Regions from separate parts of the Providencia stuartii genome, predicted to be linked through region 4. Evidence: predicted binding sites of a transcription regulator. Region 4 holds the regulator's gene; each other region holds the start of a gene.
What was found. The regulator Fur, encoded in region 4, represses iron uptake genes when iron is present. The targets are predictions, from matches to a motif close to ATAATAATGAGAACNACTATCAA.
Positions count from the first base shown of each region.

Region 1 (3,205 bases), 2.2 Mb from region 4:
ACTACCCATTATCAAGTCGTTTTGATGAAAATGATGCGATATTAGTGATGGATCATGTTCTGATCCCTTGGGAAAACGTCTTAATTTATCGTGATTTCGATCGTGCGCGTAATTGGGCTGTACAAGGTGGTTTTGCACGTTTATTCCCATTACAAGCTTGTGTACGTTTAGCTGTCAAACTAGATTTTATCACTGGTTTATTACAAAAAAGCCTTGAATGTACAGGCGTTATCGATTTCCGAGGCGTACAAGCAGACTTAGGTGAAGTGGTTGCATGGCGTAATTTATTCTGGTCACTGACCGATGCAATGACTTCAGAAGCAAAAGCGTGGGAAGGCGGTGCATATTTACCAGATACTCAAGCGATTCAAACGTATCGAGTAATGGCACCAATGGCCTATACAAAAATTAAGAATATCATCGAAAGTAACGTAACGAGTGGTTTGATATATCTACCTTCTAGCGTGAAAGACATGAACAATCCAGAAATTGATAAGTATCTGGCAAAATATGTGCGTGGCTCTAACGGCATGGATCATGTAGAACGTATCAAGATCTTAAAACTCATGTGGGATGCGATTGGTAGTGAGTTCGGTGGACGTCATGAACTGTACGAAATTAACTATGCAGGTAGCCAAGACGAAATTCGTCTGCAATGTCTACGACATGCATATGGTTCAGGTAACATGAAGGCAATGACCGATATGGTTGACCGCTGTCTGTCTGATTACGATCAGCATGGCTGGAAACGCCCACATTTACATAACAACAATGATATTAATCAGTTAGATTCGCTGCTGAAGTAATCGGCAGCAGGAGGTCAATATGTCTTTAGAAAATGAACATCGCCTACGTTTCAGAGATGCGATGGCAAGTCTTGGTGCAGCCGTTAACATTGTCACCACGGATGGTACTGCCGGTTGTTGCGGTATTACGGCAACAGCAGTCTGTTCCGTCACGGACACGCCACCCACTTTGATGGTATGCGTTAACCGCAACAGTGCTATGAATGCGGTCTTTCAAGAAAATGGCCGCCTGTGTGTCAACGTGCTTAACCATGAACAAGAAGAAATGGCTTGCCACTTCGCTGGAATGAAAGGCTCGACGATGGAAGAGCGTTTTGCTTGGAGTGTCTGGGATAGAGGTATTTTGCAGCAACCACTCTTGAAAGATGCTCTAGCGAATCTAGAAGGCGAAATTACCCAAGTGCAAGATATTGGTACGCATTCTGTTTACTTGGTTGAGATAAAGCAGATTATTGTAAGAGAAGAAGGTCATGGGTTAATTTACTTCAAGCGTAAATTCCACCCTGTTATGCACCAAGTACTAGCAGTCACTGCATAACCTTTATTACAATAATGAATCAACGAGGCACCGTATAGCACGGTGCCTTTTTTATATGATTCACATTCCCCCTCCTCCCTCTCCCTTACGCATTTAACCATGCCTATGCGAGTTCCTTACCTCTGAATTAATGCTGTCACCCCTCTATCGGTCGGGGATACACGCTAATTCGCAATCAATTCGTCCATTATTCATTGTGCCTAGCTATATTTTTAATATCCCAACAAAAATTATGTAATTATATCGCCTGCCTAAATGTAAATTACCTATGTTTATAATTTTTTATAATCAATATGTTAGTACAAACTCGCCTTTTAATGTTAATGATTAGTTAATTAATTGAATGATAATAATTATTATTTACAATCGTATTACCAATTAACTTTAAATAATAATCGTCATGAATAAACATTCCATGAGGCCTGTTTCTCGGCTTCTTAAATTAATTATTGGTGTTAGTCCGTTTATGGCAAGCGGAATGATGGTTGCTTACGCTGAAACCCAAGTCTCAACTCAAGACATAACGCAATTAGGCCCACTAAAAGTTTCAGCAAAATCACAAAAAGAGTTGGATGCCGAGTTCCCTTATTTACAGCTCGGCTCTTCCTCTTATATCGATGGAAAAACAGTTGAAAGATTTCGAGGGAATTCCTCCGCTGATTTCTTACGTGGCGTCAGTGGGGTGCATCTAGGTGATATTCGTAACGGTGGCGCCCTTGATGTTAATATTCGGGGTCTACAAGGTCAAAGCCGCGTGCCTATTATTGTTGATGGAACACAACAATCAATCGATGTTTATCGAGGCTATGCGGGTGTACAGCAGCGGAGTTATTTAGACCCCGATTTGATTAGTCAAGTTAGCATCGACAAAGGCCCTACGCTTGCCACTGATGGGGCTGGCGCTATTGGTGGAGCAGTGCGTGTAACCACATTACAACCCGCTGACGTGATCCCTAAAGGCGAAACGTTTGGTGTTCGTTTAAGAGGTGGGATGGCAAATAATACCGTTTCAGAACGCTCAGGGTTTTATACAAAAATCAAAGATAGCGACGATGCAAATCAATGGCCGAATATGAACAGTCGATTCGGCAGTGTAGCGATGGCAACTGACCAAGATCGCTACCAACTCCTTGCAGCTTACGCTTATCGTAAACAGGGTAACTACTTTGCTGGTAAGCATGGTGCTGATCGCTACGAAAAAGCACATTATTCGACAACCGGCGGCACAGGAATGACGACAGCCGCAGTGATCGAAGCGTTTCCTGCTGGTAAAGAGGTACTTGATACACATAGCCGAAGTGAGTCTTGGCTGCTCAAAGGGATGGGAGAGCTAACTGAAAATCAAAAACTGGAGCTGATTTATCGCCGTTATGACGCAAGTTGGGGGGAAATTATGCCTTCAATGATTATGGCCCCGAACAGCAAAGGTGAATCAACACAGTTTGTTCCTAGTAAAATAACCATTGATGCTTTATCGGCAAAACACAATTTTAACCCTGATAATGACTGGCTCAACCTCACATCGGAGTTTTGGTATACACGCTCAGTGAGCCGTATGTACAATGCTAACATCGGTAATGTTCCTGTGTTTGATTTATCAACAGAACAGCTACCTGATCCACAAAATGAAGAGTACAAACAAGGCTTATTATCGGATATTCGAGCTGATCGCTATGGCGTTAACTTAACCAATCGCTCTACGTTTGAAAGCCGTTTTGGTGAATTTAATTTAACCCTTGGCGGTTCTTTTCAACATGAAGATACAGGACCTAACTCCCCTATTTTAAAAGAAAACTTGCAGAAAAACCGTTTCTTACGTAGCGGCGTTCGCAAAGAGTACAGTCTTTCCAGTTCGTTGGAA
Region 1 covers NZ_CP119546.1:954,533-957,737, reverse strand. Annotated here, with positions in the region: gene hpaB (4-hydroxyphenylacetate 3-monooxygenase, oxygenase component) at 1-806, shown strand, start outside; gene hpaC (4-hydroxyphenylacetate 3-monooxygenase, reductase component) at 826-1,344, shown strand; gene P2E05_RS04100 (TonB-dependent receptor domain-containing protein) at 1,745-3,205, shown strand, end outside.
Region 1: P2E05_RS04100 (TonB-dependent receptor domain-containing protein) is a predicted target of Fur. The motif match lies at 1,688-1,710, and genes of this name have one in related genera.

Region 2 (3,205 bases), 2.1 Mb from region 4:
CGATGAGCGTGTCCATATCGCAAGTGTTGGTGAATACTGGAAACTATTGACTGCGGTTCTAAAAGCAATCCCAGTTAAAGGCTAATGAACGACGGCTAATCAAAGTATCCGCTCTACTGGGGCGGGTACTTTAAAGTTCTAACAATAATTGCCTTTCTAATTGTGGGCTTTGCAAAGTCACATGCAAACCAACCAGCCTAACCCCTCGATTTTCGCGACGATTTTCCCAAACCTGTTTAGCCAAAAGTACAAGGTCTTGCTTATCGAGTATTGGATAAATATGTTCCTGAGTTGTTTGCTGGAAATCATTAAATTTTATTTTTACGCCTTGGCGTGCAATACGCCGGTCAGGTTTTACTTTTGTCAGCCTGATTTCCAACTCTTCATATAACTTATCCAATAATGGCAAACACTCCTCCCAGTGATAAATATCCTTCACCAGAGTCCGTTCAACCCCCACAGATTTACGCAATCTATCAGGATTAACGGGCCGTTCATCAATACCATGGCAGCGTTCCCATAAGACCTGCCCAAACTTCCCCATTGCTTTAATTAAAGTGACAGCATCATAATGTTGCACATCCGCACACGTTTCCAATCCCATATCTGATAACTTTTGCGCCGTGACTTTGCCAACCCCCGGAATTTTTTTCAACGGTAATGACAACACAAACTCCGGTAAACGTTGAGGTGTGATGACAAACTGCCCATTGGGTTTATTTAAATCCGAAGCAATTTTGGCTAAAAATTTTATTGGTGCGATCCCTGCTGAAGCAGTCAGCTGTAGCTCATCAAAAATTTGCTGACGAATAGCCTCAGCAATCAGTGTTGCTGAGCCATGACAGTATTGGCTATCTGTCACATCTAAATAGGCTTCATCCCATGACAGGGGCTCAATTAAATCGGTATAACGAGAAAAAATTTTATGGATATGCAAAGACGTTTCTTTATAGAGAGCCATCCTACCCGGTAGAACTTTTAGATGGGGACATAACCTTAATGCAACCGCTGTTGACATGGCACTATGTACACCGTAGCGCCTTGCCTCATAGTTGGCTGTACTAATTACACCACGACGCTCAGCACTCCCCCCCACGGCAATAGGAACATTACGTAGACTAGGGTCGTCACGCATTTCTATTGCGGCATAAAAGCAGTCCATATCAATATGAATTATTTTACGCATTACAATCTCACCGAATAGATACTGTTTAAATATACAGTTTATTTATTAGGTGTGCAATTATTCCTCAAAAAAACCGTCAATATAAAAATAATTATCATTTTCATTACCGGAAAAACGTTCTCAAACGACTAATAGTAGATATTGATAAGAATGGTGAATTATCGAGAATATAATGAATAAAAATTCCACTCAGCAAGTAAAAATAGATAAACCAACACGTGCCTTTTTGTCTAGGCTCAATCGTCTCTCCTTTGCGAGTTTACTGATCGCTACCACAGCAGCCTCTGCGGACGGAGCAGAAACCGTTCTTGAGGCATCGCACAAACAAGAACAAGATCAACCCATTCAATTTCCAGCCCTATCTGTTGTTGGTCATTTAAATTCAAGTGTTGGCGCAGGCAGCTCAGTGCTTAAATTAAAAGATATCGAACGTACCCAAGCCAATAATCTGGCCGAGCTAGTCGATCAGTTACCGGGAGTCTCATCATCCGGTTCCCCTCGCCCTGGAGGGCAAACACTCAATATTTGGGGGATGGGAGATATGGAAGACGTTAAAGTCACTCTTGATGATGCGCCCAAGGGCTTTGAAAAATACCGCCAAGGTTCAGTGTTTATCGAACCTGAACTCATCAAACGTATCGATGTTGATAAAGGTCCACATAACATTATGGACGGCAATGGCGGCTTTGGTGGAACCGTCAAAATCACCACCAAAGATCCTGAAGACCTGTTACGGACAGGACAGCATTTCGGAGCGATGTTTAAATACAGCTATCACACCAACGACCGTCAAAATATTTATAGTTCAGCCTTATATGGCAAAACGCTTAATGGGATTGCCGATGGCTTATTGTATGTCAGCAAAAGAAAAGGGGATGATTTACGTCGTCCTGATGGGAGCCGATTCGGTTTTTCTCAATCAGATCAATTATCTTATTTAATTAAAAGCAATATTTACCTCAATGACCAGCACACTCTCAGTTTATCTGCAATGCGCTCAGAATCGGATAACTTAGTGCCTTGGGCTGCAAAACGAGATGAACTGAGCACACCAACACAAAGAGAGATCGACCAATATGGCTTTGATGGTGCGATCAAACGTAAATTGGTACAGCGAGATCAGCAAGATCAAAACTACAGCGTGAAGTGGAATTTTATCCCTGAAAATAGTGATTTGATCAATCTAACAGCCACATACGCATGGTCAAAAACCAAGCAGCATGACACTAGACCAGAAAATGCGTCTAAATTCTTAACGTCCAGCCTAGGTAATAAAAGCTGGGTTAACTATACAGATCAACTCTTTGATATTCATAATGAAAGTGTCTTCGATACGGGGAGGTTAGAACACCAAGTTACCATTGGTGCAAGATGGCATAAGAATGATCGTGGCATTTTGATGTTCGATGCAGGAAAAGCCAATAAGCCTGAATATAATTATGGTTATTTTCAACCGCAATTTATGCCTGCTGGAGTCCAAGAAACCACCAGCGCATATATCCAAGATGCAATAACTTGGAATAGGCTAACAATCACTCCGGGCGTACGCTACGATTATGTTACCAACAAGGGTAAAGGTAATTTAGCTGCAACCTATATGGAGCAAGACCCTCTCATCGGCCATGATTATCGTTCCGTCACTTATAGTGGTATCTCGCCTCATTTGGGGCTCCTTTGGAAAACAACACCTAACCTCACGCTTTTTGGTGATATTAGCCGTACATGGCGTGCACCTGTTATTGATGAACAGTATGAAGTGCAATTCGCTAATAGCAGTTTAACCGGCAGCAGCCGCAATCTAGGTAAAGAACGTATGCATGGAATTCGTTTGGGTGCAATCGTCGACTTCGACCAAGTCATACAAGCGGATGACCAGTTACAAATACGTACCACGCTATTTCGTAATAGAGGAAAAGATGAGATATTTCGTCGCCGTGGTGAATATTGTGAGGCAAAAAAATACGGTATAGGCGATTGCGAGAGACCCCTTTCGAACTATCGTAATTTACCCGGCTACAC
Region 2 covers NZ_CP119546.1:1,074,975-1,078,179, reverse strand. Annotated here, with positions in the region: gene pepD (beta-Ala-His dipeptidase) at 1-85, shown strand, start outside; gene dinB (DNA polymerase IV) at 131-1,186, opposite strand; gene P2E05_RS04590 (TonB-dependent hemoglobin/transferrin/lactoferrin family receptor) at 1,359-3,205, shown strand, end outside.
Region 2: P2E05_RS04590 (TonB-dependent hemoglobin/transferrin/lactoferrin family receptor) is a predicted target of Fur. The motif match lies at 1,268-1,290, and genes of this name have one in related genera.

Region 3 (3,205 bases), 590 kb from region 4:
GGTTTTTGCTTTATGTTCTAAAACAGGATCTAATTTCCCTGACAATAACAGTGGGTTAATAGATTCCCATATCCCATCCCAATCACTGAGTTTTCTATCTTTGACATCTGCATCATCAAAAAAGCCTTTGCTGGCTTGTTTGGCTTTTTCTGACTGAGGATGTGCATGGCTGTGGGCTAGAGCATTAACACTCATCAATAGTGAGCTGAAACTCAGAGCAATAGCAATAAAGGGTTTGTTAATCATTGAAATGTTCCCATAGTCATAAATGAATTCCATTATGTTATAACATAACATTAGTTAGGTGCAAAAATTTATTTTTAAATTTGAATAAATAGAATTTATGGGAATATGTCTAATCATTTGAAATAAAAGGAAAAGAGTGCAATAAATCTTTTCCTTTGATAATTGATAAATGAGTCATTGATTATCTAGGTTTGCTTTCTTGTTGTTTTTTATAAATGTCCTGATTTTTTTTGATCGTATTTAGCACGCTATCTTCATATGGGTCGCTCTTTACTTGAACCTCTTTTTTATCATCAGGGGAGGGGGTTGAGCATCCTGAAAGGACGACTATCAAAGCGGTTAATAATCCTATACGCATAAGAACTCCTTCTTAAAGTTAAGCAAATACAATAGATCACATGATAATTATTGAAAAGTGAGTGACAGAATAAAGCACATATTGACACGCATTGCGCTATAGAAAAAGTGATGGTAATAACCATCACTTTCATGTTATTCGCTATTGTTACTTCTTAATCGTCAGGGTTATCCATGACGTGATGTCTTTCTTGATGATAACCTTCCTCATCATAGCCATAACGCCAATAAGGAATAGCATAAATGCTTTCACGACCAAAGCCTTTATCACGACGTACAAAACGGCGCAAATCGCGAATTATTTGGTCTTCGCCAGCGATCCAAAATGAAGCATCTTCAGAGGGAATATCCCAAGATTTGAAGGTATTGATTAATTCTTCAGTTTTGTTGATGCCGCCACAAACCCATATCACCTCAATCCCTGCTGGTTTGATTAATTCACGCATATCGTCTGGGTGGTCTAAACGTAAAACCACTTTACCGGTTGCTTTTGCATGCATTTTTTCCAGTAAGGCTGCAATGGCGGGCAAGGAGCTAGAGTCTCCAGCCATAAAATAATGCTGGCTATGCGGTAATAATGGGTCTGGGCCACCTGGGTTGGTTATTCCCATCCAGTTACCTTCTACAGCATCACGAGCGAACAAGTAAGCAGGACCTTCATTACCGTCATGCATGGCGAACTCAATATCTATTTCTTTCACTTCCGGACGGATCGCACGCACCGTGTAGGTACGAACAAACGGACGCGGCTTATCGGTAGGCCAACTACGGCCATGTTCACTGAGGATAGGTAATGCAGGCTGGCTTTTTAAATCGGGGGCAAGGAAAATTTTAATATGGCCACCTTCACATTGGGTTGGATAGTCACCAAGCCGTTCGCCAGTGAAAGTGATACTACGAATTGAAGGGCTAATATCGGTAACAGATTTGACCTGAATCAGCTGTGGTGGCGCCGGGCGGTAAATATTTTTTTCGACTGGTTTGTCATTTGCCACAGGCGGTCTCCTTTTATTAATGATAATGATAAAATTATTATTTGGGAATTGTTATCATTATCATATCATGCTTTTCTTGAATATAAATCACCGAAAACCAAACATTTTTAGAGTAAAAAAATGCCGTATTTGACACAATACGGCATTCCAAACAACGAAATTTATTTCACTTTCATTCCCGCGGCGGTCATTAACAGCCTAAATAGGGATGAGAAGGCAAATAACGCTAGGACACTCCCAAACCAAATTATTGCCATCCAACCTATTTTTTTCCACCATGGCGATGAAACAGTGTGATTAGTGGTAGCCTTGGTCTGGGGTAATTTTTCCTCTGAAGACATAGTAACTCCAATAGGTGTAAACCAAAATAATAGGGATAATAAACAGTGCGCCAACCAGCATGAAGCCTAAACTTTCCATTGGTCCTGCGGCATCACGGAAGCTAATCGCAGGTGGGATCAGGTTTGGCCAGATACTGATGCCTAAACCAGTAAAGCCAAGGAAAATCAATGTTAAGGCCGCTAAAAAAGGCACGCTGTCTGACCGTTTGCGTTTGGCACTGATTAACATGATATAGACACAACCAAGGACTAATAACGGTACTGGTAGGAAGAAGAATAGGTTTGGAAGGCTAAACCAGCGCTGATAAATAGCCTCATTAAGGACAGGCGTCCATGCACTAATGACCGCGATCACGGCAAGCATTAATAACGTTAATGGGCGTAATAAACGGTACATTGTTTGTCGTAAGTGTCCTTCGGTTTTCATAATCAGCCAGCCACAAGCGAGTAGGGCATAAGCAATAACTAAGCCGAAACCACAGAATAATGGGAATGGTGAGAACCAATCAAAATAGCCTCCCATGTAAACACGGTTTTCGACATGGAAACCTTGAATAAAGGCACCAACAACAACACCTTGTACAAAAGTGGCAAAGATAGAACCCCAGATAAAGGCATGATCCCAATGCTTGCGGTGTGATTCATCGGCTCGGAAACGAAACTCAAAAGCAACCCCTCGGAAAATCAAGGCCAATAGCATAAAGGTGAGAGGAATCGATAGCGCATCCAGTACAATGGCATAGGCGAGGGGGAAGGCACCAAATAAACCCGCACCACCTAATACTAGCCATGTTTCATTGCCATCCCACACAGGCGCGACACTGTTCATCATCAAGTCGCGATCTTGGCTATCTTTCAGGGCTGGGTATAAGATACCAATCCCTAAATCGAAACCATCCATAACAATGTACATCAAAATACTGAATACAATGATGACAAACCAAATAAGTGGTAAATCAATGCCCATGAGTTGTATCCTCCTGGATCCCTTTGCGAATTAATTTCATCATGTACATATAGCCAATACCAAAAACACTACCGTAAACAATAAAGAATGCTAATAGACTGATACTCATATGCATTTCGCCATGAGCACTGACGGCATCGGATGTCCTTTGTAATCCATAGACGACCCAAGGCTGACGTCCTATCTCTGTGGTAAACCAACCGGCTAAAATAGCGATCAAACCAGAGGGTGCCATGATAAACATAAAACGTAAGAAGGTTTTTGATTCATAAAGATTTTTACGGTAGCGCAACCATAAT
Region 3 covers NZ_CP119546.1:2,553,595-2,556,799, reverse strand. Annotated here, with positions in the region: gene zinT (metal-binding protein ZinT) at 1-246, opposite strand, end outside; gene P2E05_RS11145 (hypothetical protein) at 428-604, opposite strand; gene P2E05_RS11140 (siderophore-interacting protein) at 759-1,598, opposite strand; gene P2E05_RS11135 (DUF2474 domain-containing protein) at 1,760-1,939, opposite strand; gene cydB (cytochrome d ubiquinol oxidase subunit II) at 1,896-2,906, opposite strand; gene P2E05_RS11125 (cytochrome ubiquinol oxidase subunit I) at 2,896-3,205, opposite strand, start outside.
Region 3: P2E05_RS11140 (siderophore-interacting protein) is a predicted target of Fur. The motif match lies at 1,640-1,662, and genes of this name have one in related genera.

Region 4 (3,205 bases):
GGGGACAACGTCAACGTATCGCACTCGCTAGAGCACTGTTAACAAAACCCGATATTCTGATCCTTGATGAAGCCACATCGGCGTTAGATTATGACTCAGAGGCCGCAATCATGAAGAATATGCCACTTATTACTAAAGGAAGGACAGTCATCAGTATCGCACATCGCTTAAACACGATTCAGTATGCCGATAGGATTTGTGTTATTCGCAATGGCGAAATTGCCGAAATCGATACCCACCCAAATTTACTACAGAAAAATGGCGTTTATGCCCATCTGTGGCGGCAGCAGACCCAGTAAATTGTGCTTAATTAGCACCAATAGAATCTAGATTGGTGCTTTTTCAAGCAAATCATTCTTTTTTTTACTATCAATAACTTTCGCTCCATATACGCTATGGTACAAGGGAGTCAGCTAGGGTATCATTGCGCGCTGGATTATTGGTACACGCCCTTTAGCATTAAAAAAATATGGCAAAAGAACAAACTGATCGCACTACCCTTGATTTGTTCGCTGAGGAACGCAGGCCTGGGCGACCTAAAACAAGTCCGCTATCGCGGGATGAACAATTAAGAATTAACAAACGAAACCAACTTAAGCGTGATAAGGTCAAAGGACTACGCCGCGTCGAATTAAAACTCAATGAAGATGCAGTGGCCATATTGAATCAATTGGCTGATGAAAAAAACATGAGCCGTAGTGAGCTAATAGAAGAAATGTTGATGTCACAACTAGCACTGGTCTACGAGCCTTCTGGTGAATGATTTCCTCTTCTAAATCACACAAATTCGACAGATTTATTCACGCTTTTTCGCCAAAATAGGGCCAAAATTCTCGTTATTTTAGTTCAAATTTAGCCCTATCTGGCTTGAACAAACCAGATTGGAAAAACAAGAGGTTATTCACTTTATGGCAGTCATAGGCATTTTCTTCGGTAGTGACACTGGTAATACAGAAAATATTGCCAAGATGATCCAAAAGAGATTAGGCAGTGAGAACGCGGAAGTTCATGATATTGCTAAATGCAGCAAAGAAGATATTGAAGCATTCGATATTCTACTTCTCGGTATCCCAACTTGGTATTACGGCGAAGCTCAATGTGATTGGGATGACTTTTTCCCAACCCTCGAAGAAATTGATTTTGATGGCAAACTTGTCGCGCTATTTGGCTGTGGTGACCAAGAAGACTACGCAGAATACTTCTGTGATGCAATGGGGACCATTCGCGATATTATTGAACCACGTGGCGCTGTCATTGTCGGTCATTGGCCTACAGATGGCTACCATTTTGAAGTGTCTAAAGGTATGGCAGATGATAATCACTTTATCGGCCTTGCTATTGATGAAGACCGCCAGCCTGAGCTGACTGAAGAACGCGTTGATGCATGGGTACAACAAATTTCAGAAGAGATGTCTCTAGCCGAAATTTTGGGCTAAGCTGACGATAGAAATAAAATGAAACTATTATAATAATGAGACAGAGCATGGTTTCTATTTTTTATTTCCATGCCTATAATTGTAAATCAGTTTCGATGACAACTGAGCTTATGTTAAAAATGTCTCATTATTGTTAAATTTATGATTTAAGATACAGGACAAACCCGCATGACAGACAACAACAAAGCATTGAAGAATGCTGGACTCAAAGTCACTCTTCCAAGATTAAAGATATTGGAAGTACTTCAGGAGCCTGAGTGCCATCACGTCAGTGCGGAAGATCTCTATAAAAAACTCATTGATATGGGCGAAGAGATCGGTCTGGCTACGGTATACCGCGTATTGAACCAATTTGATGATGCTGGCATTGTCACACGTCATAACTTTGAAGGCGGTAAATCCGTTTTTGAACTGACTCAACAGCACCACCACGATCATCTGATTTGTTTAGATTGTGGTAAAGTTATCGAATTCTCTGATAAATCCATTGAAGAACGTCAGACCAATATTGCTGCACGCCATGGTATTAAACTCTCTAACCACAGCTTGTACCTATATGGTCACTGTGCTGATGGCGATTGCCGCGAAAATGCGGATGCTCACGAAGCAAAAGAGTAATTTAATGGTTGAAAAACCATTAACATAATTCATAAAAAGGAACGTATTTAGCTCCTTATATATACTGATAAACCTCATGAATCACATGGGGTTTTCTTTTGTTTATCGCTAAATACTGACGCATGTCTTGCGTCAGCTTGCCTTATTTATCAAGAAAAACATCCTGAGTCATCATCTCTCCCATCCTTCTATTTTCCAATCATCGATCTCATGACAAAACAGACGTTAATCAAACAGTCGCATCATTATATTGTATCTATAAACTCAGCTAACTATAAATAGCTAACAGTTTACGATGAACCTGATGCTGCGATTGTCAGGGAAAGGTGTATTAGAAAAGATAAAGCACCTAAGTGCCAATGACGAGATTACTGAGTCTCCTCAAAATACATGTCGTCTGGATATAGAAAAAAGCGGTGTCTATTGAAGCTGAAAGCGTTAATTTCTTGGCAATCATCATCTATTAAACATACACGAGTACTGTAATAGGCGGTTAAACCTAGCATTTAAAAAGGTGGTACGCTCTGGCACCACCCTCATAGTCTCTCGTTATTTTTGCACCACCGTTTCTACACGACTTGTTCTTGTTCCAGCTGGGTTTTTGGCTCGTACTTTTACATTACCCTTAACCTTTGGAGGCTTTTGTGCTGAATACGTTTGCCAATGGTCGCTATCTGCTAAAGCATATTCAATCACTAAACCTGGATAACTGATATTGGCGAGTAAAAGGCCATTTTCAATTTTCGCACCAGGCACAGGGATACGATAAGCCACCCCTGCTCTATCTAGACGGGGTAACTCTTTCATACCAACGAGACTCGCAAAACGGCTCCAATCATCTGCCAGTTTTTGCTGTGAAACATAATTGGTTTTACCGCCGATATATTCACGACCTATTTGGTACTGATTTTCCCATTGCGCTTTATGCCATGCCCTTTCAGCTAAAGGCAGGATGCGAGGAAATAGCATGTATTCCGCCTTATCATCCGTCCTTACAGCTTCGCTCCATAGTTGTCCAGAAAGACCATAGACACCTGGCCATGGCTTATCACTTTTCGCACTAAATGAGTTACCATCCCTATCAACGGAAGTTTCCGCATTTTGTGGTAAATTATCAGGCGCAAAAGAAAAGATTTTTTGTTCGTCACTCG
Region 4 covers NZ_CP119546.1:3,139,906-3,143,110, forward strand. Annotated here, with positions in the region: gene P2E05_RS13965 (type I secretion system permease/ATPase) at 1-299, shown strand, start outside; gene ybfE (LexA regulated protein) at 470-763, shown strand; gene fldA (flavodoxin FldA) at 909-1,436, shown strand; gene fur (ferric iron uptake transcriptional regulator) at 1,605-2,054, shown strand; gene P2E05_RS13985 (beta-N-acetylhexosaminidase) at 2,604-3,205, opposite strand, start outside.